One region of the Kitasatospora sp. NBC_00315 genome, then DNA from elsewhere that is predicted to be linked to it. Evidence: predicted binding sites of a transcription regulator. Region 1 holds the regulator's gene; the other holds the start of a gene.
The links. The regulator HspR, encoded in region 1, represses chaperone genes until heat shock. The targets are predictions, from matches to a motif close to TTGAGNNNNNNNNNCTCAA.
Positions count from the first base shown of each region.

Region 1 (15,005 bases):
GGTGTGGCCGGGCTGGTCCGAGGCGTACGGGTCGAAAGCGCCCTGCGGGGGCCCGGGCGCAGGGGTGTACGGGGCCCGGGGGTCGTACGGTCCCTGCGGCGGCCCGTAGCCGTCCGTCCCGGACGCGGCCGCACCGGCCGCGCCGTTCCCGGACGCGCCAGATCCACCGGGCGTCCCCGCGGCGGGGCCGGGGCGTTGGGGCGCCGTGAAGTACTCGGGTCCGCCCGTCTGCCCGTACTGCTGCTGCGGGTGCCCCCCAGGGGGAGCCGTCCACCCCCGGGGGTCGGCGCCCGGACCGTTGTCGTATCGATTGCCAGCCACGTTCCGAAGGTACCGGTACCGCCGCCCGGACGGCGGTCGATCATGGGGCCCGGACCGGATTGCAGCGAGCCTGTGACGGGCGGGCGGCGCCGGCCGGTCTCCCGGAGCCGCCCGCCCCGCCGCTCTCAGCGCTCGGCGCCGACCCTCGGCGCGTGGATGGCGGCCGCCGCCGAGGCGCCGGCCGGGCAGCCGCCGGGGCCGGCGGTGGTCCGTACCGCGCCGACCGGCAGCAGCGTGCCGCAGGCGATCCGGATGCCGCTGGGCAGCTCGTTGTCGGCCTCCACCGTCGCGCCGTCGCCGATCACGGCGCCGTCGAGCGAGGTGCGGGCGCCGATCACCGCGTACGCGCCCACGATGGAGTCCTTCACCAGGGTGTCGGGGCCGATCGAGGCGCCCGGCAGGATCACACTGCCCTCGACGATGGCGCCGGCCTCGACGACCGAGCCCTCGGAGACCACCGTCCCGGCGCCGAGTACGGCGCCGGGGTGGACGGTGGCGCCCGGCAGCAGCAGGGCGTCACCGGTGGGGCCGGGGACGGCCGGGGAGTCGACCTTGCCGAGCACCAGGTCGGCGGAGCCGCGCACGAAGGCGGCGGGTGTGCCGAGGTCCAGCCAGTACGAGGTGTCGACCACGCCGCGCAGCAGGGCGCCGGTGGCCAGCAGCTCGGGGAAGGTCTCGCGCTCGACCGACACCTCCCGGCCGGCCGGGATGCGGTCGATCACCGAACGGGTGAAGACGTAGCAGCCGGCGTTGATCTGGTCCGTGACGATCTGCTCGGGCGTCTCGGGCTTCTCCAGGAACTCCAGCACCCGGCCGTCCTTCGCGGTCGGCACCAGGCCGAAGGCGCGCGGGTCCTCGACCCGGGTGAGGTGCAGGGTGACGTCCGCGCCGGCGGCCACGTGGCCGTCGCGCAGCGCGGCGATGTCGACGCCGGACAGGATGTCACCGTTGAAGACCAGCACCGGGTCGTCGGGCCCGCAGGTCAGGCCCGAGGCCGCGTTGCGGATGGCGCCGCCGGTGCCGAGCGGTTCGCGCTCGGTCAGGTAGACCAGTTCGATGCCGTACGGGGTGCCGTCCTGGAAGTGGTCCTCGAACACCTCTGCCAGGTACGAGGTGGCCAGGACCACCCGGGTGACCCCGGCGGCCGCCGCGCGGGCCAGCTGGTGCGCGATGAAGGGGACGCCCGCCACGGGGAGCATGGGCTTGGGGGTGTGGGTCGTCAACGGGCGCAGTCGCGTGCCCTTGCCGCCGACCAGCATGATCGCCTCGGTCATGGTCTGCGCTGTTCCCCTTGTGCTCCGGTGCGGCGCCGCCGCGGTGCGGCCACAGCGCCTCCGCTGTTCGGTGTGACCCTCCCGGTCGGTCTCCGGGTGCGGGCCGGACCCGCACGGCGCGGGTCAGGCGCCTACTGTATTTCCTTCCCGTGAGAGCAGGTCCAGTCGGCTGCCCGTTCGGCGGGAGGTACGGGCCCGGTGGCCCGTCGTACGACCGGGCCCGGCCCACGCCGAGTGGCGTGGGCCGGGCCCGGGTTGTAGCAGAACTGTCGCGTGGCGCCGCGCGGGCGGTGCCGGGGACGAATGACCCGAACGGGGGTCAGGCGTCGACGGTCTCGCTCTGCGCCTCGGCGCCCGGCAGGGCCTTGACGGAGTCCAGCAGCAGCTGGGCGACGTCGACGACCTTCAGGTGCTCCTTCACGGCGCCCTCGCCCGTGGCGCCGCCGTTCGACGCCTTCTTGCCGTTCACCGAGTCGGAGAGCATCACGAGGCAGAACGGGCAGGCGGTGGAGACGATGTCGGGGTTGAGGGAGAGCGCCTCGTCCACCCGCTCGTTGTTGATGCGCTTGCCGATCCGCTCCTCCATCCACATCCGCGCGCCGCCCGCGCCGCAGCAGAAGCCGCGCTCCTTGTGACGGTGCATCTCCTGCTGGCGCAGACCGGGGACCTTGTCCATGATCTCGCGCGGCGGGCTGTAGACCTTGTTGTGCCGGCCCAGGTAGCAGGGGTCGTGGTAGGTGATCAGGCCCTCGACCGGGTTGACCGGCAGCAGTCGGCCCTCGTCGATCAGGTGCTGCAGCAGCTGGGTGTGGTGGATGACCTCGAAGTGGCCGCCCAGCTGCGGGTACTCGTTGGCGATGGTGTTGAAGCAGTGCGGGCAGGTGGCCACGATCCGCTTGGTCGGGGCGTCCTCCAGCGCGGCGTTCAGCGTCTCGACGTTCTGCGCGCCGAGCATCTGGAACAGGAACTCGTTGCCGAGGCGGCGGGGGGAGTCGCCGGAGCAGGTCTCCTCCTTGCCGAGGATCGCGAACTTGACGCCCGCGGTGTGCAGCAGCTCGGCGAAGGCCTTGGTGGTCTTCTTCGCGCGGTCCTCCAGGGCGCCGGCGCAGCCGACCCAGTAGAGGTACTCGACCTCGGCGGGGTCGATGTCCTCACCGATCACCGGCACCTCGATGCCGGTCTCCTTCTTGAGCTCCTTCACCCAGTCGAGGCGGGCCTTGGTGGCCATGCCCCACGGGTTGCCCTTGTTCTCCAGGTTCTTGAGCATCGTCCCGGCCTCGGTCGGGAAGGAGCTCTCGATCATCACCTGGTACCGGCGCATGTCGACGATGTGGTCGATGTGCTCGATGTCCACCGGGCACTGCTCGACGCAGGCGCCGCAGCTGGTGCAGGACCAGAGCACGTCCGGGTCGATGACGCCGTTCTCCTCGGCGGTGCCGACCAGCGGGCGCTCGGCCTCGGCCAGCGCGGCCGCGGGGACGTCCTTGAGCTGCTCGGCCGTGGCGATCTCGTTGCCCTCGGCGTCCTTGCCGCCGCCGGCCAGCAGGTACGGCGCCTTGGCGAAGGCGTGCTCGCGCAGGCTCATGATCAGCAGCTTGGGGGACAGCGGCTTGCCGGTGTTCCAGGCGGGGCACTGCGACTGGCAACGGCCGCACTCGGTGCAGGTGGAGAAGTCGAGGATGCCCTTCCAGGAGAAGTGCTCGACCTGGGAGACGCCGAAGACGGCGTCGTCGGCCGGGTCCTCGAAGTCGATCGGGGCGCCCCCGCTGGTCATCGGGCGCAGCGCGCCCAGCGCCACGTCGCCGTCCTCCTCGCGCTTGAAGAAGATGTTGAAGAAGGCGAGGAAGCGGTGCCAGGCCACGCCCATCGACGGGTTGACGCCGATGGTGATCGCCCACGCGAAGGAGATGCAGATCTTCAGCATCGCGAACAGGTAGATCAGGTTCTCCAACGTCCCGCGCGACAGGCCCCGGAAGGCCACCACCAGCGGGTAGGAGATCAGGTAGGCGGCCTCGTACGACTGGACGCCCGCGAGGGCGCCCTCCAGACCGCGCAGCACCATGATGCAGATGCCGATGCCGAGGATCGTGTACTCGACGTAGAAGGCCTGCCAGGCGATCGAGCCGGCGAAGCGCGACTTGCGGCCGGCCCGGCCGGGCAGGCTGAGCAGGCGGATCACGATCAGGGTGGCGATGCCCAGCGTGGTGAGGGCGCCGACCAGCTCGGTGAAGATCTCGAACGGCAGCCAGTGGCCGATCACCGGGATGACCCACTCGGCGTCGAAGAGCTGGCCGAAGGCGGTCACCAGGGTGCTGATCAGGGTGAAGAAGCCGACCGCGACGAACCAGTGGGCGACGCCGACGACGCCCCACCGGTTCATCCGGGTGTGGCCGAGGAACTCGACCGCCACCGTCCTGGTCCGGGCGACCGGGTTGCCGGTGCGGGTGGAGTCCGGTTGGCCGGTCTTCACCACCTGGTAGATGTACGCGGCCGCACGGGCGGCGAGCGCGGTGCCGATCACAGTGGTGACCAGCGAGATGACGATCGCTGCTAGCTGCATCGGCTCTCCGTCTCCTGCGGCTGGGTGTGCACGGGTAGTAAGGTCCGGACCGATTGTACTCATCGGTAACTTGCTGGGTGGACCTCGGCGGAGATTACCGCGCGTTAACCTCCGGTCAGAAGACGTGGCAGGTATGGCGGCAGTCACTTAGGGCCTGCTCACCCGCATGGCCCCTCTGTTGGGTGGGCTCGGCTCGCCTCCGGGGCGCTTCGGTCCGGCGCCGACGGTCGTCGCTCCCGCGGTCGCTTCGCTCCCTTCCTCGCTCTCTCCCTTTCGGCACCGGCGCGCCCCTTCGGCTCGCTCGCGGGCTGTGGGGGCTCGGCTCACCTCCGGGGCGCTCTGGTCCGGTGCCGACGGTCGTCGCTCCCGCGGTCGCTTCGCTCCCTTCCTCGCTCTCTCCCTTTCGGCACCGGCGCGCCCCTTCGGCTCGCTCGCGGGCTGTGGGGGCTCGGCTGGTCCGGGGTTGGGGTCGGGGTCGGGGTCGGGGGCTGGGGCGCTGGTCGGGGGGCTTCGGGGAGGAGGCGGCGCAGCAAAGTTGAGTGGTGTCCACTCAACGCTGTTGACGGTGAGCATCTCGTCATGCATGCTTGAGCCTGTAAAGCTCAACTCTTCCGTGGAGGTATTTACGATGGCACGCGCGGTCGGTATCGACCTCGGCACGACGAACTCGGTCGTCAGCGTTCTGGAGGGTGGCGAGCCCACCGTCATCACGAACGCCGAGGGCGCTCGGACCACGCCGTCCGTCGTCGCCTTCGCCAAGAACGGCGAGGTGCTCGTCGGCGAGGTCGCCAAGCGCCAGGCGGTCACCAACGTCGACCGGACCATCCGTTCGGTCAAGCGTCACATGGGGACCGGGTGGAAGGTCAACCTGGACGGCAAGGACTTCAACCCCCAGCAGATCAGCGCCTTCATCCTGCAGAAGCTCAAGCGGGATGCCGAGGCCTACCTGGGCGAGACGGTCACCGACGCCGTCATCACCGTCCCGGCGTACTTCTCCGACTCGGAGCGCCAGGCCACCAAGGAGGCCGGTGAGATCGCGGGCCTCAACGTCCTGCGCATCGTCAACGAGCCCACCGCGGCCGCCCTGGCCTACGGCCTGGACAAGGACGACCAGACCATCCTGGTCTTCGACCTCGGCGGCGGCACCTTCGACGTCTCCCTGCTGGAGATCGGCGACGGGGTCGTCGAGGTGAAGGCCACCAACGGTGACAACCACCTCGGTGGTGACGACTGGGACCAGAAGGTCGTCGACCACCTGGTGAAGGTCTTCCAGTCCGGTCACGGCGTCGACCTCTCCAAGGACAAGATGGCGCTCCAGCGCCTGCGCGAGGCCGCCGAGAAGGCGAAGATCGAGCTGTCCTCGTCCTCCGAGACGTCGATCAACCTGCCCTACATCACGGCCTCCGCCGAGGGCCCGCTGCACCTGGACGAGAAGCTCACCCGGGCCCAGTTCCAGCAGCTGACCGCCGACCTGCTGGAGCGCTGCAAGACGCCGTTCCACAACGTCATCAAGGACGCGGGCATCTCGCTCTCCGAGATCGACCACGTCGTCCTGGTCGGTGGCTCGACCCGTATGCCGGCCGTCGCCGAGCTCGTCAAGGAGATGACCGGCGGTCAGGACGCCAACAAGGGCGTGAACCCGGACGAGGTCGTCGCCATCGGCGCCGCCCTGCAGGCCGGTGTCCTGAAGGGCGAGGTCAAGGACGTCCTGCTGCTCGACGTCACCCCGCTGTCCCTGGGTATCGAGACCAAGGGCGGCATCATGACCAAGCTGATCGAGCGCAACACCACGATCCCGACCAAGCGCTCCGAGATCTTCACCACGGCCGAGGACAACCAGCCGTCCGTGCAGATCCAGGTCTACCAGGGCGAGCGCGAGATCGCCTCGTACAACAAGAAGCTCGGCATGTTCGAGCTGACCGGCCTGCCCCCGGCCCCCCGTGGCCTGCCGCAGATCGAGGTCACCTTCGACATCGACGCCAACGGCATCATGCACGTCGGCGCGAAGGACCTCGGCACCGGCAAGGAGCAGCGGATGACCGTCACCGGTGGCTCCGCGCTGCCGAAGGACGACATCGAGCGCATGATGCGCGAGGCCGAGCAGTACGCCGAGGAGGACCACAAGCGTCGCGAGTCGGTCGAGACCCGCAACCAGGCCGAGCAGCTCGTCTACTCGACCGAGAAGTTCATCGCGGACAACGCCGACAAGCTCCCGGCCGACGTCAAGACCGAGGTCGAGACCGCCATCGGCGAGCTCAAGGACGCCCTCAAGGGTGAGGACATCGCGGCCATCCGCGAGGCCACCGAGAAGGTCTCCACCACCGCCCAGAAGCTCGGCACGGCGCTCTACGCCAACGCCGACGCCTCCGGTGCCGCCGCTGCCGGTGACGGCGCGTCGGCCGGTGCGGCCCCCGAGGACGACGTGGTCGACGCCGAGATCGTCGACGACGAGAAGCCCAAGGGTGGTGCGGCATGACGGAGAAGCCGCAGGGCGCTGAGCCCGGCGACGACTCCACCGCCGAGGAGGCTGTCCTGAAGGCCGCCGAAGAGGCTGTCTCGGGCGACAACACCTCGGAGGAGCTCGCCGCTGCCAAGCGTGAGCTGGCCGAGCGCACTGGTGACCTCCAGCGCCTCCAGGCCGAGTACCAGAACTACCGCAAGCGGGTCGAGCGGGATCGGATGACGGTCCGTGAGATCGCGGTCTCCAACATCCTGGAAAGCCTGATCCCGGTCCTGGACGACATCGGCCGGGCCCGCGAGCACGGCGAGGTGACGGGTGGCTTCAAGTCCGTCTCCGACAGCCTGGAGACGGTCGTCGCCAAGCTGGGCCTGCAGCAGTTCGGCAAGGAGGGCGAGCCCTTCGACCCGACGATCCACGAGGCGCTGATGCACAGCTACTCGTCGGACGTCACGGAGGACACCTGCGTGCAGATCCTCCAGCCGGGCTACCGGATCGGCGAGCGGATCATCCGCCCGGCGATGGTCGCGGTGGCGGAGCCCCAGCCGGGCACCCAGACCACGGCCGCCCCGGACGACGCCGACAAGGCGGAGGACGGCGACGCCGACAAGGCTGACGGTGGCGCGGAAAGCTGACACCCTGTGCGCTGCGGGGTCGTACGTCGTCCAGTACGGCGAACGGCTCCGCAGCGCCGTATCCGCCGACGGTTCCGATACCGTCGGCAGCGGATCCACTGAGCACGGATCTATTGACTCTGGGAGGTGGCGGCAGCCATGAGCGGCAAGGACTACGTGGAAAAGGACTACTACAAGGTCCTCGGCGTGCCCAAGGACGCCACCTCGGCGGAGATCAAGAAGACCTACCGCAAGCTGGCCCGCGAGTTCCACCCCGACGCCAACAAGGGCGACGTCAAGGCCGAGGACCGCTTCAAGGACATCTCCGAGGCCTATGACGTCCTGTCGGACGACAAGCGCCGCAAGGAGTACGACGAGGCCCGCACCCTCTTCGCCAACGGCGGCTACCGCTCCGGCGGCCCCGGCGGCGGCAACTACAGCTTCGACTTCGGCGACCTCTTCACCGGCACCCAGGGCCCCCAGGGCGGCGGTGGCGGCGGGATCGGCGACGTGTTCGGCGGCCTCTTCGGCCGGGGCGGCCGGCAGGCCCAGCCGCGCCGGGGTGCCGACGTCGAGACCGAGGTCACCCTCAGTTTCGAGGAGGCGGTGGACGGCGCGACCGTGCCGCTGCGGATGACCAGTCAGGCCCCCTGCCGTAGCTGCAGCGGTACCGGTGCCCGGGCCGGCACCACCCCGCGGGTCTGTCCGACCTGTGTCGGGGCCGGCACCGTCAGCCGTGGCCAGGGCGCCTTCGCGCTCTCCGAGCCCTGCCGGGACTGCCGGGGCCGAGGCATGATCGTCGACGACCCGTGCGCCGACTGCCACGGCAGCGGACGCGCCAGCTCCGCCCGCACCATGCAGGTCCGGATCCCGGCCGGCGTCCAGGACGCGCAGCGGATCCGGCTCAAGGGCAAGGGCGCGCAGGGCGAACGCGGCGGCCAGCCGGGCGACCTCTTCGTCCTCGTGCACGTCGACCCGCACCCGGTCTTCGGGCGCAAGGGCGACAACCTGACGGTGGCGGTGCCGGTGTCCTTCCCCGAAGCGGCGCTGGGCGGCACCATCGAGGTGCCGACACTCAAGGGCCCGTCGGTGAAGCTCAGACTGCCCGCGGGGAGTGCCAACGGCCTCACGCTGCGGGCTCGTGGAAAGGGCGCCACCCGCAAGGACGGCACCCGCGGGGACCTGCTGGTCACCGTGGAGGTCGTGGTACCGCAGCACGTCACCGGCGACGCGCTGTCGGCCCTGGAGCAGTACCGCGAGGCCACCGCCTCGGACGACCCGCGAGCCGACCTCTTCCGGGCGGCGGAGGGAGCGTGACCCGACATGAACCGTGACTCGATCGGTGTCGGCCTCGGCGACGGCCTCCCCGGAGGCCCCCGCCCCGGCCGTGCCACCCGCAACCCGGCGGGCGTGCCCGCGTACGTGCTGACCGAGGACACCCCGGTCTACGTCATCTCGGTCGCCGCCGAGCTGTCCGGGCTGCACCCGCAGACCCTGCGCCAGTACGACCGCCTCGGCCTGGTCTGCCCCGACCGTACGGCCGGCCGTGGCCGCCGCTACTCGGCCCGGGACATCCAGCAGCTGCGCGAGGTCCAGCGGCTCTCCCAGGACGAGGGCATCAACCTGGCGGGAATCAAGCGGATCATCGAGTTGGAGAACCAGGTCGCCGCGCTGCAGTCGCGCATCACCGAACTGGCCGACTCCCTGGAGGGCGCCGCCAGCGCGCTCCAGCAGCGGGAGGCCGCCGTGCACGCCTCCTACCGGCGTGACCTGGTGCCCTACCAGCAGGTCACGCAGTCGAGCGCGCTGGTGGTGTGGCGCCCGAAGCGCTAGTTCCCGTTTTTCGTATGACGACGCCGTGCGGCCCGGGATCCTTCCGGCCGCACGGCGTCGTCACGGAAAAAGCCTGCCCCCCGGACAGGGGGTGTCCATCGGCCCGCCGACGTGGCAGTCTGCCTCCCGCACCATCTCCCGCCGGATCCCTGTGCGATGCTCGGTCCCCCTGTGCCACAGTTGCGGCTTAGGATCGTGCAGGACTCGCTACCGGACCGGGAGCAAAGGTTCGGTCAGAGGCAAGGAGCCGCGCATGGGTGGGGCTGAGGAGCCGGGTCTCACAGCCAGCGGCCTCGGCCGCCTGTCGCCCGAAGCCCGCGCTCTGTACAAGGCCGCCGTGCAGGCACACGGTCGGCTGATTCCCGCCGAGGGCGATGTCAACGAGGACGGCCATCTGCGCGAACTGGTCGACATCGGCCTGCTCGTGCCCGACGTGGAGGATCCCGGCACGCTGATCGCCGTCGATCCGAAACTGCTCTCCGCCGGGCTCAGCGCGGCCTGGCAGCGCAGGGCCCTGGAGCTGCTGAGCCGGGCGGTCGCGCTGCCGGCGGACTTCCAGGAGCTCAGCCAGGCGTACGGCCAGGTAGGCAGGGGTTCCGAGGCCGGTGGGCCGGTGGAGCACCTGCACGGCAAGACCGAGATCAACCAGCGGCTGGCCGAGCTGATGGAGAGCAGCGCCAAGGAGGTGCTGAGCGCCCAGCCCGGAGGCGGTGCCCGTTCCTTCCCGACCGCGGCGGCGATCGCGCTCGACGTCGGCATGCTCCGGCGCGGTGTGTCCCGGCGGACGATCTACCAGCCGAGCACCCGTTACTCGGCGCCGACCCGTGAATACGTCGCCGCGATGACCGAGGCGGGCGGTGAGGTCCGCACTCTTGCCGAGCCCTTTACCCGCATGATCGTCGTCGACCGCGCCACGGCGATCATCCCGATCAGCGGGGACACCGAGCGGGCGGCGTTCATCCGGGACGAAGCCGTGATCGGCTTCTTCGTCAGCCTCTTCGAGAGCTGCTGGGAGCGGGCCATCCCATTTCAGGGGGGTCACGAGGTGCCGCCCGAGGTGCTCTCCAGATTGCGGGAGAACATTCTCCGAATGATGTTGCAGGGCGTCGGGCACCGTGTGATCGCGCGCAACCTCGGGCTCAGTGAGCGCACGCTGGCGAGGCACATCGCGGACCTGCGTGAGGAGTACGCCGCAGAGACGCTCTTCCAGCTCGGCTGGAAGCTGTCGGAGAGTCATCGTGCGCTGCCGTTGTTCGGCAGCGACGACGACTCCGAATAATCCGGGCCTCAGGTCCAGATCACGTCGGCCATCGTGGTGACGGTGGCCTTGCCTGCCACAGGGGGCGCTGCCGGTGCGGTTGCCGGCTGGGCCTGGGAGCCTTCGGCGCGGGTCCAGATCACATCAGCGTGAACCGGACCCGAACTCAAGAGGACCGCCGCGCCGGCGAGTATGACCGATGCCACGAAACGGCGCGCGTTGCGCACGAGGACCACTTCCCATCAGACGAAGCTGCTCTCGGCTCGTTCGACCTTGTTCGAGCCACTGGGCCGATTATGGTGCACAACCACGGGCATGTCAGTGACGCACTCGTCTCACCTGTTCGAGGGCGTGCTCACTCTTCCAGGATCGGGGTATCGATCGGGCGTGTTCGGCGTGTCATCTAACTGCCTGGCAGTGAGATGACACCACGTGCCAGTGGACTCGTCACCGCGCCCGGGGACACGATCAGTGCACCGACCGATCGTTGAGCGACGAAGCGTCAGCAATCGTCATGCGCACTTCATCTTTTCCATGTTAAACCATGCCCTGTCAACCCCTGAGCATGTTCCGAACAGCCGCTTCGCCCACTGGGATATGGCACTCACCCGGTCGGCCTTTCGACGGAGTCGACATGAATGAGCCCTACCAGCGCGACCACGCCGGCCATGCCCCCGAGGGCCGGCGAGCACGCGTGTTCCTCGCCGCGCCGCTGATGCGACTGACCGGGCCGGCGGACAGCGTGGTGACCCTGGCCAGCCGCACCCGCCTCACGACGCTCCGCTCCACGCTCCTGCGCAGCGGCGCCGCCGTCTACAGCGCGCACCACAGCGACGCCTGGACGGTGGCCGGCCGGGTGCCGGAGCCCCGGGTCCCGTCGGACTTCCGCGCGCTGCAGACCGCCGACCTCGTCTTCGCGTACGTCGGTGCCCCGCTCAGCGCCGGCGTCAGCCTGGAGCTCGGCTGGGCCTCGGCGCTGCGCAAGCCGGTCGTCCTGCTGGTGGACGAGGCGATCACGCACAACCCGCTGATCGCCACCATCGAGCAGGTCGCCCCGGTGCTGCCGCTCGTCTTCGACGACACCTGGTCGCAGGAGGCCCTGCGGCACACCGTCGAGACGGCACTCGACTGGGCCGGCATGGCGCTGTCGCTGCGTGAGGGCTTCTGGACCGCGCCCGGCGAGCAGTTCACCATTCCGCGCCAGCAGCCGCCGGCCGTCGGCCCGTTCGACTTCTGGACCACCGGCGCCGCGACCGGCTGACGCCCGCACCGGCCGTTCGCCGGGCTCCCCCCGGGCTCCCCGCACCCGACCGTCCCCCTGCCGCTCCCGTTCGGCCGGCGTACCGCCCGGGCCCCGGCCCCCGCCGCGCCCGCCACGAACGCCGTACCGCCCTCGCCCGCACCCCCGGGCGTCGCCGTGGTCCCTCGGCCGCCGGTGACGGCCGGTCCGGCGAGCAGCTCGCACCGGACGGGGACACGGCGTGTCCACCCGCGAGAGCGGAGCAGGAAGCCCGCCGCCCCGTGGCTGCCGGGGTGGTGGCGTTCAGTCACCGCGGCCCCCGCGCATCTGCCAGCCCAGCTGGAAGAGGGTCTGGGCGCCGTGGCGCTCGCGCAGGCGGGAGATGTGGCCGGCCACGGTGCGCTCGCTGAGGCCCATCCGGGTGGCGACGGCGCGCTGGGTGAGGCCGGAGGCCAGCAGGCGGCCGACGCGATCGGCGGCGTGGTGGGCGGAGCCCTTCACCCCGGCCGTGTCCCATTCGACGGTCTCGGCGCGGGTCCAGTCGCGTTCGAACACGCCGACCAGGAAGGCGACCGCGGCGGGATCGGTCACGAAGGACGCCCGGGTGTGGTCGTCGGCCGCCGGGATGACCGCCACCGTACGGTCGAAGATGATCATCCGGTGGAACGCCTCGTCCAGGACGCGGACCTGAGCCCCCTGTGCGGTGACGCGCGAGGCGTAGGCCACCACCGCGGGCTCGGCGAGCACCGAGGGCTGGTAGAGCGTGCGCAGGGCCCGTCCGCGGCCGAGCAGGGCGAGATCCTGCCGGGTGGCGATCTCCATGGCCGCCGCCGGCCGGTGGCCGGGCTGGACGGTGAGCACTTCCTCGGTGCAGTCCGACAGCAGCTGGGTGATCCGGTGGCGGATGTGGGTGTGCCCCTCGATGAGTTCGGAGCTGCCCGGCTGGTCGAGCCGGCGCGGCACCGCGTCATAGGCCCGGGTGAGGCCGTCCAGGGCGCTGGGGAGGCTCTCGGCGCGGACCAGGAGGCGGGTGGCCTCCGTGCGGAGTTCGGCGCCCAGACGGTCGCTGACGGCCCGCGGGCTGACGGCCGTGTAGGAGGCGTCCATCGAGTTCGGCATCACCAGGCCGACGTCCACCAGCTGGCGCAGTGCCGCCTCGTCGGACTCCGTCACCGCCGTGGCCGGCAGTCGCCCGCCCTCGGCCAGGATCGCCAGGTACAGCTGCCGGGCCGTTTCGTCGGGCGTGTCGGTGCCCGGATCGGCGGTCGGATCCGCAGTCACCTCGAACACTCCCTGCCGGATGTACCTCAACGTTCGATCATGATCGCAGCAGTGGCGCCGGGGCGCGATCGCGGTCGCTGCGCCGGCGGCCCCCGAGCGCCCGGGACATGCGGTCGCACGTCCCGCACCCGGGAGCCCGCCGGTGCACACCAGTGCCACAGGCGCTTCCGGTGAGGCGGAGCAGCAACGCCTCACCGGCTCCGGTTCGGTCGGCCATCACCACACATGGCCTCCCGCCGGCGCTCTCCCCCCTGTGCGCCGGCACGGACGTACCGGGCGCACCCACGTGAAGAGCAAGTCGCCGGCTTCAGGCTGCGGTTGCCTGGACGACCTGGCGTGAACCCAGCCTCACAGTGTGTCGGCCGGTGAACAAGTGGCGTCCGATTGCATGTTTCCGCAAGTGCAGGAACTTGCAGGCGGCCGACGCGGCTTCCAGGTGCGCAATTCGCCGAATTTCAGCCCATTCCGTTGGTGGGTCCCCGGGGAGTGTCCGCCGACCAAACGGTCATTCGGTGCGGCGGGGCACGACCGACATCATCACCCCCCCTGTCGGAAATCCGCTCCGATCCGGTGTTCCGGCATCCGATTTCCCGCCGTCCGCCGACCGGGCGGGAGGGGCCGGTGCGAGTGGGCCGGGGAGGGCGGCGGCGCCGCGGTCCGGAGTGTCGCCGACCGACGGCGGCCGGGATATTCGGTCGCCCGGCCGGATATCCCGGCGGAAAGGGCGGAGGGCGAAAAGCCGTGGCGGCGCCCAGGGGCCGCCACGGCCCCCGGGCGGGGCGGGAGCAGGGCGCCGGCGCCCCGCGCGGCCGCCGGGCCGGGTCGGGGGCGGCCGGGCCCGGCGGAAGTCCGGCGGCCGGAAGGACTCCCATGGGGCGCCCGGCTCCGAGGGTGCGGAGGAAAAGCGAGAATGTATCGGCGATGTGCAGAAATGGTGTCCGCCCAAGACTTCGAGGGTCCGCCCGGGCATTCACCACGAGGCTGTGCGGACCGGTCGCCCGCAGCGTTTCGGGTGCTGTCGAATATCGTTCGACCGAAGGCTCTCCGAGCCCCTGCCGGAGAACGGCTCCCTCGAATCGGCCGTGCGCCGATTCGAGGGAGCCGGCGCGCCCGCTCGGAACGGGTTCGGTGATGACGGACTTCCCATACCGGGCCGCTGCCGTCGACGGATTCGGTACCGCGGACCGTTCCGGGGCCGGTGGCCGGTTTCCGACGGACCGTTTCCGACGGACCGCCCGCGGGCCCCGCGGGCCCGCCGGTGTTCCGGGCCCGCCCGCCCGCGCTCCCGCCCGTGCTCCCGTCCGCGCTCCCGGCCCGTGACCCGGCTCGACCCCGTCACCCGTTCGGGGGAGGCCGGGGGCGACCGTCGCAACGGACGCCCCGGTGGTGTCGATGTCGCCGGCCCCCGTTCGACGTTCCGGGTAGAGGCCGGCAACGGCCGGACGCGCCGTCCGGACGCCCCGGCGGCGGACCCGGAGACCTACGGAGACACGTCATGCGATTCATGGTGCTGGTCAGGGCGGACGAGCGGAGCGAGGCGGGCGTGCTCCCGGCCGAGGACATGACCGACGCGATGGACAGGTACAACGACGAACTGGTCAGGGCGGGCGTCCTGCTCGCCGGCGAGGGGCTCCGACCGAGCACCGAGGGCGCCCGGGTCACCTTCTCGGGCGGCCGGGCCACCGTCACCGAAGGTCCGTTCGCCGAGGCCGGGGAGCTGATCGCGGGCTACTGGCTGATCGAGGTGTCGTCGAAGGCGGAGGCCGTCCAGTGGGCCACCCGGATCCCGTTCGAGGACGGCGCGGTGGAGTTGCGCAGGGTCTTCGACGCGACGGACCACCCGGCCGGGACCGTCCTGCCCGGGACAGCCGGGAAGGAGCGGACACCGCGCGAGGAGCGGCCGCGGAACGCGCCGCAGGCGTAGCGGTCCACGCCGCCGCGGTGGCGGGCGGGCCGGGGAGGCGGGCGCGTCGGTGGTTGTCCCCGGCCGGGCCGAGCTGCTCTGATGGGTGGCCGTGACATCCTCCGAGGACAGCCCGCCAGGCCCGCCCCCGACCGCCGGCGCCGGGCACGCGGACGCGGACGCGGACGCGGACGCCGGGCAAGGGGACGCGGACGGGGCCGCCGGGCAAGGGGACGCGGCCGCCGACGCCGGACGCGCGATCG
Region 1 is NZ_CP108025.1:4,287,492-4,302,496, forward strand. It holds gene OG823_RS17485 (YIP1 family protein) at 1-321, opposite strand, end outside; partial or broken gene OG823_RS17490 (sugar phosphate nucleotidyltransferase) at 531-1,595, opposite strand; gene OG823_RS17495 ((Fe-S)-binding protein) at 1,915-4,155, opposite strand; gene dnaK (molecular chaperone DnaK) at 4,784-6,631, shown strand; gene grpE (nucleotide exchange factor GrpE) at 6,628-7,248, shown strand; gene dnaJ (molecular chaperone DnaJ) at 7,387-8,544, shown strand; gene OG823_RS17515 (heat shock protein transcriptional repressor HspR) at 8,551-9,060, shown strand; gene OG823_RS17520 (hypothetical protein) at 9,314-10,339, shown strand; gene OG823_RS17525 (hypothetical protein) at 10,348-10,545, opposite strand; gene OG823_RS17530 (hypothetical protein) at 10,953-11,579, shown strand; gene OG823_RS17535 (LuxR family transcriptional regulator) at 11,862-12,839, opposite strand; gene OG823_RS17540 (YciI family protein) at 14,335-14,763, shown strand; gene OG823_RS17545 (RNA polymerase sigma factor) at 14,855-15,005, shown strand, end outside.

Region 2 (15,005 bases), 1.1 Mb from region 1:
GAGGGTCTCGCCCATCGCCCAGTCGATGGTGTTGTCCTCGACCGAGGCCGCGCGGCGCTGCAGCTGCGGCAGCAGGCGCGGATGGACGGTCAGCCAGTCCGGCAGGTTGACCTGGGAGGCCGCGATCCGCTTCACCATCTCCTGGGAGATGGCGGTCTGGATGTTGACCGGGAAATCGGCCTGCGGCTTGCCGTTGGCCGCGGCGACCGGCGTCTGCGCGGCGTCGCGGACCTCGGAGAAGACCTTCTCCAGCTGGCCCTGGAAGTCCTGCAGGGCCTGCTCGGCCTCTTCCATGGTGATGTCGCCGCGGCCGATCAGGCCCTCGGTGTAGAGCTTGCGCACCGAGCGCTTGGCGTCGATCAGGTCGTACATCAGCGGCTGGGTGAAGGAGGGGTTGTCGGCCTCGTTGTGACCGCGGCGGCGGTAGCAGATGAGGTCGATCACGACGTCCTTGTGGAACTCCTGGCGGAACTCGAAGGCCAGGCGCGCGACGCGGACCACGGCCTCCGGGTCGTCGCCGTTGACGTGGAAGATCGGCGCCTCGATCATCCGGGCCACGTCGGTGCAGTACATCGAGGAGCGGGAGGAGGCCGGGGCGGCGGTGAAGCCGACCTGGTTGTTGACCACGACGTGCACGGTGCCGCCGGTGCGGTAGCCGCGCAGCTGCGACATGTTCAGCGTCTCGGCGACCACGCCCTGGCCCGCGAACGCCGCGTCACCGTGGATCTGGATCGGCAGCACGGGGAAGGTGGTGCCGCCCTGGTCCAGGACGTCCTGCTTGGCCCGGGCGATGCCCTCGACGACCGGGTCGACCGTCTCCAGGTGCGAGGGGTTCGCGGCCAGCGACACCTTGATGGTCTCGCCGTCCAGACCGGTGAAGGTGCCCTCGGAGCCCAGGTGGTACTTGACGTCGCCGGAGCCGTGCATCGACTTCGGGTCGAGGTTGCCCTCGAACTCACCGAAGATCTTGCCGTACGGCTTGCCGACGATGTTCGCCAGCACGTTCAGGCGCCCGCGGTGGGCCATGCCGATGACGGCCTCGTCCAGACGGTGCTCGGCGGCGGCGTCGATCGTCGCGTCCAGCAGCGGGATGAGCGATTCCCCGCCCTCCAGCGAGAAGCGCTTCTGCCCCACGTACTTCGTCTGCAGGAAGGTCTCGAACGCCTCGGCGGAGTTCAGCCGGCGCAGGATCCGCAGCTGCTCCTCGCGCTCGGGCTTGGTGTACGGCTTCTCCAGGCGTCCCTGCAGCCACTTGCGCTGCTTCGGGTCCTGGATGTGCATGTACTCGATGCCGACCGTGCGGCAGTACGAGGCGCGCAGCAGGCCGAGGATGTCGCGGAGCTTCATCATCTTCTGGTCGCCGAAGCCGCCGACGGCGAACTCGCGCTCCAGGTCCCACAGGGTGAGGCCGTGCTCGACGACGTCGAGGTCGGGGTGCTTGCGCTGCTTGTACTCCAGCGGGTCGGTGTCGGCCATGAGGTGGCCGCGGACCCGGTAGGAGTGGATGAGCTCGATGACGCGGGCGGTCTTGTTGACCTCGTCGTCGTGGGTGGCGGCGACGTCGGTGGCCCAGCGGACCGGCTCGTAGGGGATGCGCAGCGACTCGAAGATCTCGTCGTAGAAGCCGTGCTCGCCCAGCAGGAGCTGGTGGATGGTGCGCAGGAACTCGCCGGAGGCGGCGCCCTGGATGACGCGGTGGTCGTAGGTCGAGGTGAGCGTCATGATCTTGGAGATGCCCAGCTTGGCCAGGGTGTCCGGGGAGGAGCCCTGGAACTCGGCGGGGTACTCCATGGCGCCGACGCCGACGATGGTGCCCTGGTTCTGCATCAGGCGGGGCACGGAGTGGACGGTGCCGATGCCGCCGGGGTTGGTGAGGGAGACCGTGACGCCGGTGAAGTCGTCCATGGTCAGCTTGTTGGCGCGGGCCCGGCGCACGATGTCCTCGTAGGCCTGCCAGAAGCCGAAGAAGTCGAGGGTGTCGGCCTTCTTGATGGCGGCGACGACGAGCTGGCGGTCACCGTTGGGCTTGACCAGGTCGATGGCCAGGCCCAGGTTGACGTGCTCGGGCTTGACCAGGAACGGCTTGCCGTCCTTGATCTGGTAGCTGTGGTTCATCCCCGGGCTGGCCTTGACGGCCTGCACCAGCGCGTAGCCGATCAGGTGCGTGAAGGAGACCTTGCCGCCGCGGGCGCGCTGCAGGTGGTTGTTGATGACGATGCGGTTGTCGATCAACAGCTTCGCGGGCACCGCCCGCACCGACGTCGCCGTCGGCACCTCCAGCGAGGCGTCCATGTTCGTCGCCACGGCCTTCGCCGGGCCGCGCAGCGGCACGAACTCGGGGCCCTCGGCCTGCGCCGGAGCCGCGGCGGGGGCCGCGGCCTTCGGGGCCGGCGGGGCGGCCGGTGCTGCGGCGAGAGGCGCGGGGGCCTGCTGCACGGGCGCCGGGGTGGCGGGGGCAGCGGGCGCGGGCGCCGCAGGAGCGGCAGCAGGGGCAGGGGCGGCAACGGGGGTCGGCGTGGGGCCGACCTGGGTCGCGGCCTGGGTCACTGGAGTCACCTCGGTACCGGGCTTGTAGTCGGCGAAAAAGTCCCACCAGGCTCGGTCGACCGAGGTCGGGTCCTGGAGGTACTGCTGGTAGATCTCGTCGACGAGCCACTCATTGGGGCCGAAGCCCGAAGGCTTCGTCGTGGTGCGTGGGGCCGAGCTGTTGGGGGTTTCAGGGGACTGTGGCGACACGGCGGCAACCGCCCTCTTCCGCTTCCTTAAGGGATGGTTGGACAGCGGTGATTAAGGCTACGCCCCTGACCAGGCATCGCGCAGTCCCCAGAGGCCAGGCGTCACCCAGATCACAGTCCCGACCTGCGGTTTGGCTGAAAATGTACGTTAGAAGTTCTGAGTCAGGGGGAAGTGATCGGGTCCGATCAGTGCTCTTATCCTGCTAAAAGCGGACAAATCTTGGCCACTGAGCGTCTCGGATCGCGGACGTCGGGGCAGTGGCGTTGCTATGTCCCAATTCTGTGACATTTGTCCCGATGGTGCCATGGCGGTGTGTCGCCGGGCCGCCGCAGGCCGCGGGCGCTGACCCGGGCGGAACCGCGGAGGACCGGGCCGCGGGCGGCCCGGTCCTGGCGGACGTGCTCTAGCGGGGGCCGGGCAGCCGGACCTCGATCCGGCAGCCCCGGGCGGCCTCGGCGACCGCGATCTCACCGCCGTGAAGGTCGACCGCCCAGCGGGCGATCGCCAGCCCGAGGCCGGTTCCGCCGTCACTGCCGGGACCCTGCGCGGTGGCCGTGCCGCTGCGGCCGAACCGCTCGAACACCCGGCTGCGGTCCTGCACCGGGATGCCCGGGCCCTCGTCCTCCACCTCGAGCAGCAGGCCGCCCGGGATGCCGGAGGGCCGCGCGCGGACCGTCACGGTCCCGCCGGCGGGGGAGTGCTTGCACGCGTTGTCCACCAGGTTGGCGACCACCTGGTGCAGCCGCTCCGGGTCGGCCGTCCCGCTCAGCCCGGCCGGGTCCACCTCCAGCACCAGGCGGACGTCCCCGCGCCGGGAGAACGCCCCGCCGGCGGTCGCGCCGTCCACCGTCACGCCGCGCAGCACTCCGGCCAGGAACGGCTGGACCTCGAACGGGCGGGCGTCCAGCGGGACGACGCCGTCGTCCAGCTTGGAGAGGTCCAGCAGGTGGGTGACCAGGCGGCCGAGCCGCTCGGTCTGCTCCAGCGCGGCGCCGAGGGTGGCCGGATTGGGCTGCACGACGCCGTCGACCACGTTCTCCAGCACGGCGCGCAGCGCGGCGATCGGCGTGCGCAGCTCGTGCGAGACGTTGGCGACCAGCTCACGGCGGTGCCGGTCGGAGGCCTCCAGGTCGGCGGCCATCTTGTTGAAGGTCGCCGCCAGCTCGCCGATCTCGTCCCGTGAGGACACCTCGACCCGGCGGCTGTAGTCGCCGCCGGCCATCTCGCGGGCGGCGAGGGTCATGTCGCGCAGCGGGGCCGTCAGCCCGTGCGCGAGGAACTGCATGAAGAGCAGGGAGGCGATCATCGAGAAGATCATGATGATCCGGATCTGGGTCTCCGAGCGGATGGCCACCACGACCATGCCGCTGGCCAGGAAGACCGAGACGATCACCAGCAGGGTCAGCTTGCCCTTGATCGAGCGCACCGGGTCGAGCGGGCGGATGTCGGCCCAGACGCGGCGGGCCGCCCGGGCGGCAAGATTCGGCGGCCGGGTGCTCGTGCTCCCGGACGTGGCGGCGCTGCCGTCCCCGTTGCGCTGCTGTGGAAAGGTCATGTGTCCTCTGCCTGGTCCCCACGAATTCCCCGTGGCGGCACGGCTTCGCCGTGCACGGCAGTGGGCCCCCCGGTGGCCCATGCCGCTGCTGCCCGGTCGCTAGGCGACCGGTGCCTCCAGCGCGTAACCGACACCGTGCACCGTGCGGATCCAGCTCGCGCCGATCTTGCGGCGCAGCGCCTTCACGTGGCTGTCCACGGTGCGGGTGCCGGAGGCGTCGGTCCAGTCCCAGACCTCGGCGAGCAGCTGTTCGCGGGTGAGCACCGCGCGCGGCTGGGCCGCCAGGCAGGCGAGCAGGTCGAACTCGGTGGGCGTCAGGTGGACGTCTCCCGAGGCCAGCCGGACCCGCCGCTGGACGTGGTCGATCTCCAGTTCGCCGAAGCGCAGGCTGCCGAGCGTGGGCGTCCGGGCGGCCTGCTGGGCGCGCTCGACGCGGCGCAGCAGCACGTTGACCCGGGCGGCCAGCTCGCGCATGGAGAACGGCTTGGTCATGTAGTCGTCCGCGCCGACCCCGAGACCGACCAGGAGGTCCGTCTCGTCGTCGCGGGCGGTCAGCATCAGGACCGGGACCGGGCGCTGTGCCTGGATCCGGCGGCACACCTCCAGGCCGTCGAAGCCGGGCAGCATCACGTCGAGCACGACGAGGTCGGGCTGCCAGGTGTGGAAGCCGTCCACGGCTCCCGGGCCGTCGTGGGCCACGGCGACCTTGAAGCCCTCCGCGCCCAGCCGGGCCGCGATCGACTCGGCGATCGTGGGCTCGTCCTCCACCACCAGCACTCTGCGCTGGCTGCTCACCGCACCGCCGGTGTTGCCGGTGTCCTGCTGAATTTCTGTCACGGTCACGCCACCGCCCCCAGGGCTGCGGGCCGGCCGTCCGGGGGGACGGCGGGCTCCGCTCGTAGTCTTGTTCCGTCGTGGACTGTGCCGGGTCCGCCGTCCCTGCACGATGTGTACGGACAGGCTCGCAGGTGTGGACTGCGCACCTCTCCCGCACATGTGGCAGCGTACGGACAGCGGGCCTCTCCCGGCAGGTGGGCCGGGCATTTCCGGCCCCCGGGCCAACCCTCGGGGCCGGGACACGGCCCGTTCGGGAGTTGGCACGGGCCGATACCTTACCCGGCGAAAATTTCCCCCGTAGCGGTGCGTATGCACCCAAGCCGGTGGCACACTCCGAAGGAGCGCCCCTGCTCGTACGTGAACAGAGGGATGGTCCGGACCATGTCGGTCGGCTTCCGGGTGCCATGCGCGCGATCTTCACGACTTGTTCTCAGCGGGCTCCCAGATCCTCGACGTAACGTGAGCACGACAAGCACGGACGGAGGTGCCATGGCAGGCGCACGCGAGGGCGCCGCGCGCCCCGGGCCGCCCTACGGCGCGCTCCGGTTCGGCCTGCGCACGGGGCTGTGCGCCTGGGTCCTGCGCCGGGTGCCGACGCCCCGGCGCAACCCCTTCGCGCTCGGCTATCTCGCCGTCCTCGCCGCCACCACGCTCCTCGGCCGGCTGGCCGATCCCGCGCTGGTGCACCGCCTCCAGGAGTTCTCCAGCACCGACGGTCACCATCTGCTCCACCACCCGCTCAGGGTGCTGCTGCTCAGCGGTCTCTGGGTGGCGGGCCCGGTCTGGATGCCCTACCTGTGGGCCTTCGCCTTCACGGTGGCGCCGCTGGAGCGTCGGGTCGGCCCGGCCAGGGCCCTCGGGGTGTTCGCCGCCGGGCACGTGGTGGCCACCCTGCTCTCGCAGGGCGTGGTGCTCCTCGCGGTCGCGACCGGGCAGCTGGGCGCCGACGCGATGGACCTCCTGGACATAGGGGTCAGCTACGGCGTCCTGGCCAGCCTGGGGGCGCTGGCCGCGCTGCTGCCGCGGGTCGGCCGGCTGCTCGCGCTGGGCGGCGCGGTGCTCCTGGTCACCGAGCAGGTGGTCACCGACCGGGATCTGGTCACCGGGGTGGGGCATCCGACGGCTCTGCTGACCGGCCTCGCGCTCGGGTGGTGGCTGAGCCGCAGGCCGGGCCGTCGGGGCCGGGAGCGCGCGCCCCGCGCCGGGTGGCCCGGCCGCCGTGCGCCCGGGCGCGAGCCGCAGCCGGCCGAGGGCGCCCGTCGGCGGGCCGCGCTCGACCGGGTGTAGCGCGCCGGCGGGCCCCGGCCCACCGCGCCCACCGTCCCGGCGGCCGGTTCTTGCCCTTTCGCTGCGGGCGAACACCGGCCGGGGAACATCCCGGCTTCCGGAAACCTTAGTCAGGTCAGCTCAACTTCACTGACTGGGGAGAGATCATGGCATCGTCGTCCACACCGCTCACCCTGCCCGTCCTGCCGCTCGACGACGACGTCGTGCTGCCCGGGATGGTCGTCCCGCTGGACCTGTCCGACACCGAGGTCCGCGCCGCCGTCGAAGCCGCCCGAGCCGCCGCCACCGGCACCGCCAAGCCGCAGGTCCTGCTGGTGCCCCGGGTGGACGGCTCGTACGCGGCGGTGGGCACCCTCGCCACCGTCGAGCAGGTCGGCCGGCTGGCCGACGGCGATCCGGCCGCGCTGGTGCGGGCCGTACGCCGGGTCCGGATCGGCGTCGGCACCACCGGCCCCGGCGCGGCGCTCTGGGTGGAGACCACGCCGTTCCGCGAGTCCGCGCTCGCGGCCCCGCCGAGCGGCCGGGCCGCCGAGCTGGTCAAGGAGTACAAGGCCGTCTCCACCCAGTGGCTGCGCAAGCGCGGCGCCTGGCAGATCGTCGACCGGGTCGCCCAGATCGAGGGCGTCGGCGAGCTCGCCGACAACATCGGCTACGCGCCGTTCGCCACCGCCGAGCAGAAGCTCAAGGTGCTGCTGGAGGCCGACCAGGTCGCGCGCCTGGAGTACGCGCTGAGCCTGCTGCGCGAGCACCTCGCGGAGGAGGAGGTCAACGACACCATCCGCAAGGACGTCGAGGAGGGCGTCGCCAAGCAGCAGAAGGAGTTCCTGCTCCGCCGCCAGCTGGAGGCCGTCCGCAAGGAGCTGGCCGAGCTGAACGGGGACCCGGCCGACGAGGAGGGCGACTACCGTGCCCGCGTCGAGGCCGCCGACCTGCCGGAGAAGGTCCGCGAGGCGGCCCTCAAGGAGGTCGACAAGCTGGAGCGCTCCTCCGACCAGTCGCCCGAGGGCAGCTGGATCCGCACCTGGCTGGACACCGTCCTGGAGCTGCCCTGGAACGAGCGCTCCGAGGACGCCTACGACATCGCCGGCGCCCGCGCCGTGCTGGACGCCGACCACGCCGGCCTCGCCGACGTCAAGGACCGGATCGTCGAGTACCTGGCCGTGCGCAAGCGCCGGGCCGACCGGGGCCTGGGGCAGATCGGCGGTCGCCGCGGCGGCGCGGTGCTGGCGCTGGTGGGACCGCCCGGAGTCGGAAAGACCTCGCTCGGCGAATCGGTGGCCCGGGCGATGGGCCGCAGCTTCGTGCGGGTCGCGCTCGGCGGCGTGCGGGACGAGGCGGAGATCCGCGGCCACCGCCGCACCTACGTCGGCGCGCTGCCCGGCCGGGTGGTGCGGGCGATCAAGGAGGCCGGTTCGATGAACCCGGTCGTCCTGCTCGACGAGATCGACAAGGTCGGCTCCGACTACCGGGGCGACCCGGCCGCCGCCCTGCTCGAAGTCCTCGACCCGGCGCAGAACCACACCTTCCGCGACCACTACCTGGAGGTCGAGCTCGACCTCTCCGACGTGGTCTTCCTCGCCACCGCCAACGTGCTGGAGGCCATCCCCGGGCCGCTGCTCGACCGGATGGAGCTGGTCCGCCTCGACGGCTACACCGAGGACGAGAAGGTCGTCATCGCCCGCGACCACCTGCTCCCGCGCCAGCTGGAGAAGGCGGGCCTGGCGGGCGGGGACGCCGAGGTCGACGAGCGGGCGCTGCGCCTGCTGGCGGGCGAGTACACCAGGGAGGCGGGCGTCCGTGACCTGGAGCGCTCGATCGCCCGGGTGCTGCGCAAGGTCGCCGCACAGAGCGAGCTGGGCGAGCGCGAGCTGCCCGCCGCGATCGGGGCCGATGACCTGCGCGCCCTGATCGGCCGCCCGCACCACACCCCGGAGGCCGCCCAGGAGCCGGCCGAGCGGCGCACCGCCGTCCCCGGTGTGGCGACCGGGCTCGCGGTCACCGGCGCGGGCGGCGACGTCCTCTACATCGAGGCCTCGCTCGCCGACGCCGAGACCGGCGGCACCGGGCTGACCCTCACCGGGCAGCTGGGCGACGTGATGAAGGAGTCCGCGCACATCGCGCTCTCCTACCTGCGTTCGCGCGGCGCCGAGCTGGAACTGCCGGTCACCTCGCTGCGCGACCGCGGCATACACCTGCACGTTCCGGCCGGAGCCGTCCCCAAGGACGGACCGAGCGCCGGTGTCACCATGACCACCGCGCTGGCCTCGCTGCTCTCCGGGCGCAAGGTCCGCACCGACGTGGCGATGACCGGTGAGGTCTCACTGACCGGCCGGGTGCTGCCGATCGGCGGGGTGAAGCAGAAGCTGCTCGCCGCCGACCGGGCCGGGATCACCACCGTGATCATCCCCAAGCGCAACGAGCCGGACCTCGACGACGTCCCGGCCGAGGTGCTGGAGCGGCTCACCGTCCACCCGGTGGCCGACGTCCGGGAGGTGCTGCGCCTGGCGCTGGAGCCGGCCGGGGTGCTGGTGTCGGCCTGACGCATCCGGGCGCGCCCGACGGGAGATGACGTCCCGTCGGGCGCGCCCGCATGCTGGGACGCCCTTGTGAGACACGTCGTCACTCCAGCAGCATGGGGCCATGGATCGCCACGCCCACCTGAGCCGTCGACTCGACGTCGACCTGGCCCGCGCGTGTTCCGCGATCTGTCGCCGCGCTCTGTGACCCAGCGCGGTGACCCGCCCGGCCGTGTCCGGGTCCTACCTGTCCCAGGCACGGCCTGGGCTCCCCGGCCAGGGGAGAGCGTCCGGGTGGTGCGCACCGCTGTCCTCCCTCCCCGGCCTCCCCGGAGGGGCCCACCGCATCCCAGGACGGGAATCCCATGCGCTTCACGCTGCCCGCACGCGCCGCCGTACTCTCCGCCGCCGCCCTGCTCGCACTGGCCGGCGCCGCGCCGGCGCAGGCCGTGCCCGCCTTCGGCCCGCTGCCACCGCACAACCCGTACGCGGGCCCCGACGGCACCGCCACCATGCACGGCGACACCGGATCCTCGGACGCCACCGCGCTGCCCGGCCCCCCGCCCGGCCCGCTCACCTCGGACCGGATCGCGCTCCGGTCCGCCTGCCCGACCGTCCTGGTCGGCGCGGACGGCTTCCCGGTCGCGCTCTGCACCACGATCTTCGGGCTGGTCCCCACCGTCCACCTGCTCGACCCCGCCGACGGCCGCTCGCTCGCCGAGCTGCCGATCGCCAAGGGCTCGCTGCTCGGCGGCGTGTACGCCTACCTGGACGACCGGGACCGCCTGGTCGCCGTCGACGGCGACCGCGACCTGCTGCGGATCGGCCACCGCCGCGACGCGGCCGGCCACTGGCAGCTGTACGTCGACAGCCGGCTCCCGCTGGCCGGCGCCGTCCCGGACGGTGACGCCGTCACCGGGGTCTCGCCCGACTGGCAGGGCCGGGTCTGGTTCGCCACCGGCGGCGGCGTGGTCGGCACCGCGGACGACCGCACCGGCGTCGTCCGGACCCTGGCGCTGCCCGCCGGGGAGAAGATCGCCAACAGCATCTCCACCGCCCCCGGCGGCACCGCCGTCGCCACCACCCACGCGACCTACCTGCTCACCGCCGGCGCCGACGGAGCCCCCGCGGTCGCCTGGCGGCAGCCGTACGACCGGGGGCCGGGCCGCAAGCCGGGCCAGCTCAGCTGGGGCACCGGCTCCACCCCGACCTTCTTCGGACCGCGCACCGGCACCGACTACGTCACCGTGGTCGACAACGCCGCACCGACCGTGCACCTGCTGGTCTACCGGGCCGACACCGGCGTACCGGTCTGCTCGGTACCGGTCCTGAAGGCGGGCGGCAGCGGCAGTGAGAACTCGCCCGTCGCGGTGGGTGACACCGTCCTCGTCGCCAGTACCTACGGCTACCCGTACCCGAAGCTTCCGGACGACGCGGGCCCCGCCGTGCCGGCCTCCGCCGACTTCGTGGGCGGCCTCACCCGGGTGGACGTCCGCGCCGACGGATCGGGCTGCGACCCGGTGTGGGACACCAGGACCCGCTCGGCCGCGGTACCCCGGCTGTCCACGGCCGACGGCCTGATCCACACCTTCCTGCGCCTGCCCGTCATCCCGTTCACCGACCTCACCTCGATCACCGACCCCTACTTCTACGCGGAGATCGACCCGCGGACGGGCGCCACGGTGCGCACCGCGTACGTCGGCGCCACCTCCCTCTTCGACACCCTGCAGATGGTCGGCTCCATCGCTCCCGGCGGAGTCGTCTACCAGGGCACCACCACCGGAGTCCTGCGGGTCACCGCGCCGTAGCGGACCGGGCCGGCGGCGGCCGCCGCCCCGCGCCCCGTCCCGGAGCTGGGCCGGGGCGCGGGCCAGGCCGAGCGAGGACCGGACCGGGCCGGCGGCGGCCGGTCGTCGTGGGACACTGCGGGGATGCCGTCCCCCACCCAGCGCGTCCTGGCCCGAGTGCCGGCCCGGATGCGTCCGTTCCTGGTGAAGCACCGGACGCCGGTGAAGTTCCTGCTGGTCGGGAGCACCTGCTTCGTCCTGACCATGATGGTCAACCTCTCGCTCAAGCTCACCGTGCTGGAGCACAAGCCGGTGGTGGCCCTGACCGTCGCCACCGTGGTCGCGACCGTCGTCTCGTACGTGCTGAACCGCCAGTGGTCCTTCCGGGCGAACGGCAGGCAGCGCGAGGCGGTCCTGTTCCTCCTGGTCAGTGCCGTCGCGATCCTGGTCAACGACGTGCCGCTGATCGTCTCGCGCTACCTGCTGGACCTCCGCGAGCCCGACGTCAGCGCGTTCACCCAGGAGGCCGCGGACTTCGTCAGCGGCCTGCTCGTCGGCACCCTGGTGGCCATGGTGTTCCGCTACTGGGCGATGCGGCGCTGGGTGTTCGTGCCGGTGGCCGACCCCGAGCCGGTGGCCGAGGGCCGCCCCGAGCCGGTCTCCCGGGCCTGAGATCCTTGGTGTGAGAGAGGCGGCGAGCGATGCGTGAGACGGACACCCGCAATTCCGGCCCGGCCAGCCAGCAGGGCATGAGGCGGGCGAACCTGGCCCTGGTGCTCGGGCAGATCGCCGAGGGCCCCCGATCGCGCGCCGAGGTCGCCGCGGCCACCGGACTGACCCGCGCGGCGGTCTCCTCGCTCGCCGAGGAGCTGCTGACCGCCGGGCTGCTCACCGAGGCGGGCCAGGCCACCCCGAGCGGGAGGGTCGGCCGGCCCGGCACCGCACTGGGGCTGGCCCCGGACGGACCCGGCGGCCTCGGGGCCGAGATCGGCGTCCAGCACCTGGCGGCCTGCGTGGTGGACCTGAGCGGGGAGGTCCGCAGCTGGCAGCGGATGGAGGTGCCCAACCGGGGGCGCCGGCCCGCCGCCGTCCTCGCCGACCTCGCCGAACTGCTGCACCGCGCCGCCCGGGAGTCGGGGCTGCGCCCGGCCGGTCTGGCCCTGGCCGTGCCGGGCCTCGTCGGCGCGGCCGAGGGCATGGTCGAGCGGGCTCCCAACCTCGGATGGTCCGGTGTGCCGGTCGCGGCCGAGCTGCGGCCGGCGCTTCGTGCCGCCGGGGCGGAGGAGCTGTCCGGGCTGCCGATCGAGGTGGACAACGAGGCCAACCTGGGCGGCCTGGCCGAGCTCTGGCTGGGAGGGCGCCCCGGTGACTTCTTCCACCTGTCGGCCGAGGCCGGCATCGGCTCCGCGATCGTGGTCGGCGGGCGGCTGCTGCGCGGGGCGCGCGGCTACGCGGGAGAGCTCGGGCACGTACCGGTGCACCCGGACGGGCCGCCGTGCGCCTGCGGGGCGCGCGGCTGCCTGGAGCAGTACGCGGGTGAGGCGGCGGTGCTGCGCGAGGCCGGACTGGAGGGCGTCCTCGGCGACTGGGTCGGGCTGCTCGCCGAGCGGGCGGCGGCCGGGGACACGGCCGTGCTGGCCGCGTTGAGCGGTGCGGGCGCCGCGCTGGGCATCGCCGCGGCCGGTGCGGTGAACCTGCTGGACCCGGCGGAGCTGGTGCTGGGCGGCGGCTACGCGGAACTGGCGCCCTGGCTGCTGCCGGCGATGCGCGTGGAGCTCGCCGGGCGGGTGACCGTCCGCCCCTGGGCCGACGACTGGCTGACGGTCTCCGAGCTGGGCCGCCGCGGACCGCTGCTGGGCGCCGCGGTCGGCGTGGTCCGGGCGATCGTCGCCGACCCGGGGCACTTCTCCGGACGGGGGTCCGAGGGGGTGTGAGGCGCGGGGAAGGCGCGGGGGAGGCGCTGCGCTCCGGCGGCGCACCCCCGCGCCGAGCGCGCTTCCGGGCGGCGCGCGGGTAGGGGTGCGCGCGGGTAGGGGTGCGCGCCGCTCAGGCGAGGGCCGGGGCCGGGTCGCGCTCGCGGCCGGGCCGGTAGGCCACCGCGACCAGGGTCACGGCGACCCCGACGACGGCCCAGGCGGTCAGCACCATCAGGGGGACGGCGATGCCGGTGGCGCCGAAGTACGCGATCGAGCGGGCCACGTCGGTCCCGGCGCCGTTCGGGAACCACGCGCCGATGGCCCGCCAGAAGGCCGGCATCAGTGGGGGCGGGAACACCCCGCCCGCGCTGGGATTGCCGAGGACCACGAACAACAGCACCGCCAGCCCGATGCCGACGATCCCGAACAGGCACTGCAGCGCCATCGTGAAGGCGCCCACCCCGAACACCACCAGAGTGCCGAGGCCGATCAGCCCCCAGGTGGAGCCGGGCAGCGCGTGCAGCACCGGGCCGACGATCAGGGCGCCGCCGACGCCGGCCGCGATCGAGTACAGCGCCAGGGCGCCCAGCCGGATCAGCGCGCGGGCGGTGTTGGCGGGCCGGGAGCCGGCGCTGATGCCGAGGATCGAGGCGACCAGGTAGCCGCCGACGCACCAGCCGATCACCAGGTAGAAGGAGGAGAGCCCCTCGGCGTCACCCGGGGCCAGCGGCACCACGTCGTCGACCACGACCGTCCGCCCCTGGTTCTTGTCGATCGCGGTGACGATCGTCTCGGCGGCCCTGGCGGCGGCCGGGCCGCGCGCGTCGGCGACCAGCAGGGTGTCCTGGGTGCCGCTGGGGTCGAAGAGCAGTGCCGCGTAGATCTTCTGATCCTTGATCCGCGCGACGGCGGTGTCCCGGTCGGGGGAGGTGGAGGTCCTGACCGCGTCGTCCGGCACCGCCTCCAGGGCCGCCACCAGCTTCGGCTGGACCGCCGGCGGGGCGACGACGGCGATGGAGAGCTGATGCGGCGTCGGGTGATGCAACGCGCCGACGTACGACACGATGAAGGCCAGTTGGAGGAGGAGGACCGCGACCACCAGCAGTGCTGTGCGAGGGGTCACCGCATCCTTGAGTTCCGCGGCGAAGCCCGGCTCGGAGGCGGCCATCGACATCTCCCTACTGTCAGGACGATTGGGTGCCAATCAGATGATTCGTACCATCACGTACGTCTCTGCCCGGGAATCCCGCGCCGATGTCTGCGCGATACTGGCGGGGTGAGTGACGAGCAGGCTCTGCTGGCGGTGGAGCGGGAGATCGCCCTGCTGTTCCGGCGGGGGCGGGCCAGGGTCGGGGAACTGTCGCGACAGGTGCACCCGGAGCTGGAGGGCATGGGGTACAGCATGCTCGGCTTCGTCGAGCAGGCCGGCAAGGTGCGGCTGACCGACATCGGGGCGCACTTCTCGGTCGGCAAGGCCACCGTGAGCCGGCAGGTCAAGGCGCTGGAGGAGATCGGGCTGCTGGCCCGGGAGATCGATCCGCTGGACCGCCGGGCCGCGCTGGTGTCGCTGACCGAGGACGGTACGGCGCGCTATCTGCGGGTGCGCGACGCCCGTACGGCGCGGTTCCGGGAGTTGCTGGAGACCTGGCCGCAGGACGACGTGGTGCGCTTCGCCGACCTGCTGGTGCGCTTCAACGACCTGACCGAGGAGCCGGCCGGGAGCTGACCGGCGGCGCCGGTCGTGGATCGGGCGCGGGCCGGGCGCGGCGTCCCCCGGGGAGTGGATTCACCTGTCCCGACGGCCCGGCAAAGGGCGGGCAAAGGGACCTGGCGAGAACTTTACTTGGGCTTGAAGAAAGTTGCCCGGGTCAACCATCCTCTTTATGGTTGCTCAAGGCAACAAATTTTCGTACCAAAAAGCCGAAGGACCCCGATGACCGTCAGCTCCCCCGTCTCGACCGGAGCCGCCACCACCGACGACACCCCCATGACCCACCGGCAGGTGCTCGAAGCCCTCTCCGGGCTGCTGCTCGGCCTCTTCGTCGCGGTGCTCTCCTCGACCGTGGTCTCCAACGCCCTGCCCAGGATCCTCACCGACCTGCACGGCGGTGAGTCCGCCTACACCTGGGTGATCACCGCCGCCCTGCTCTCGCTGACCGCGTCCACCCCGATCTGGGGCAAGCTCTCCGACCTGGTCAGCAAGAAGCTGCTGGTGCAGATAGCACTGGTCATCTACATCGTCTCGTCGGCCCTGGCCGGCCTCTCCCAGAACACCGCCGAACTGATCGGCTGCCGGGTGCTCCAGGGCGTCGGCGCCGGCGGCGTGACCGCGCTGGCGCAGATCTGCCTGGCGGCGATGGTCCCGCCGCGC
Region 2 is NZ_CP108025.1:3,139,686-3,154,690, reverse strand. It holds gene OG823_RS12570 (multifunctional oxoglutarate decarboxylase/oxoglutarate dehydrogenase thiamine pyrophosphate-binding subunit/dihydrolipoyllysine-residue succinyltransferase subunit) at 1-2,736, opposite strand, end outside; gene OG823_RS12565 (sensor histidine kinase) at 3,140-4,291, opposite strand; gene OG823_RS12560 (response regulator transcription factor) at 4,391-5,128, opposite strand; gene OG823_RS12555 (rhomboid-like protein) at 5,618-6,415, shown strand; gene lon (endopeptidase La) at 6,562-8,955, shown strand; gene OG823_RS12545 (hypothetical protein) at 9,297-10,739, shown strand; gene OG823_RS12540 (GtrA family protein) at 10,863-11,390, shown strand; gene OG823_RS12535 (ROK family protein) at 11,420-12,652, shown strand; gene OG823_RS12530 (DUF3533 domain-containing protein) at 12,765-13,802, opposite strand; gene OG823_RS12525 (MarR family winged helix-turn-helix transcriptional regulator) at 13,911-14,360, shown strand; gene OG823_RS12520 (MDR family MFS transporter) at 14,568-15,005, shown strand, end outside.
Region 2: the regulator HspR is predicted to act here: its motif matches at 6,521-6,539, upstream of lon (endopeptidase La).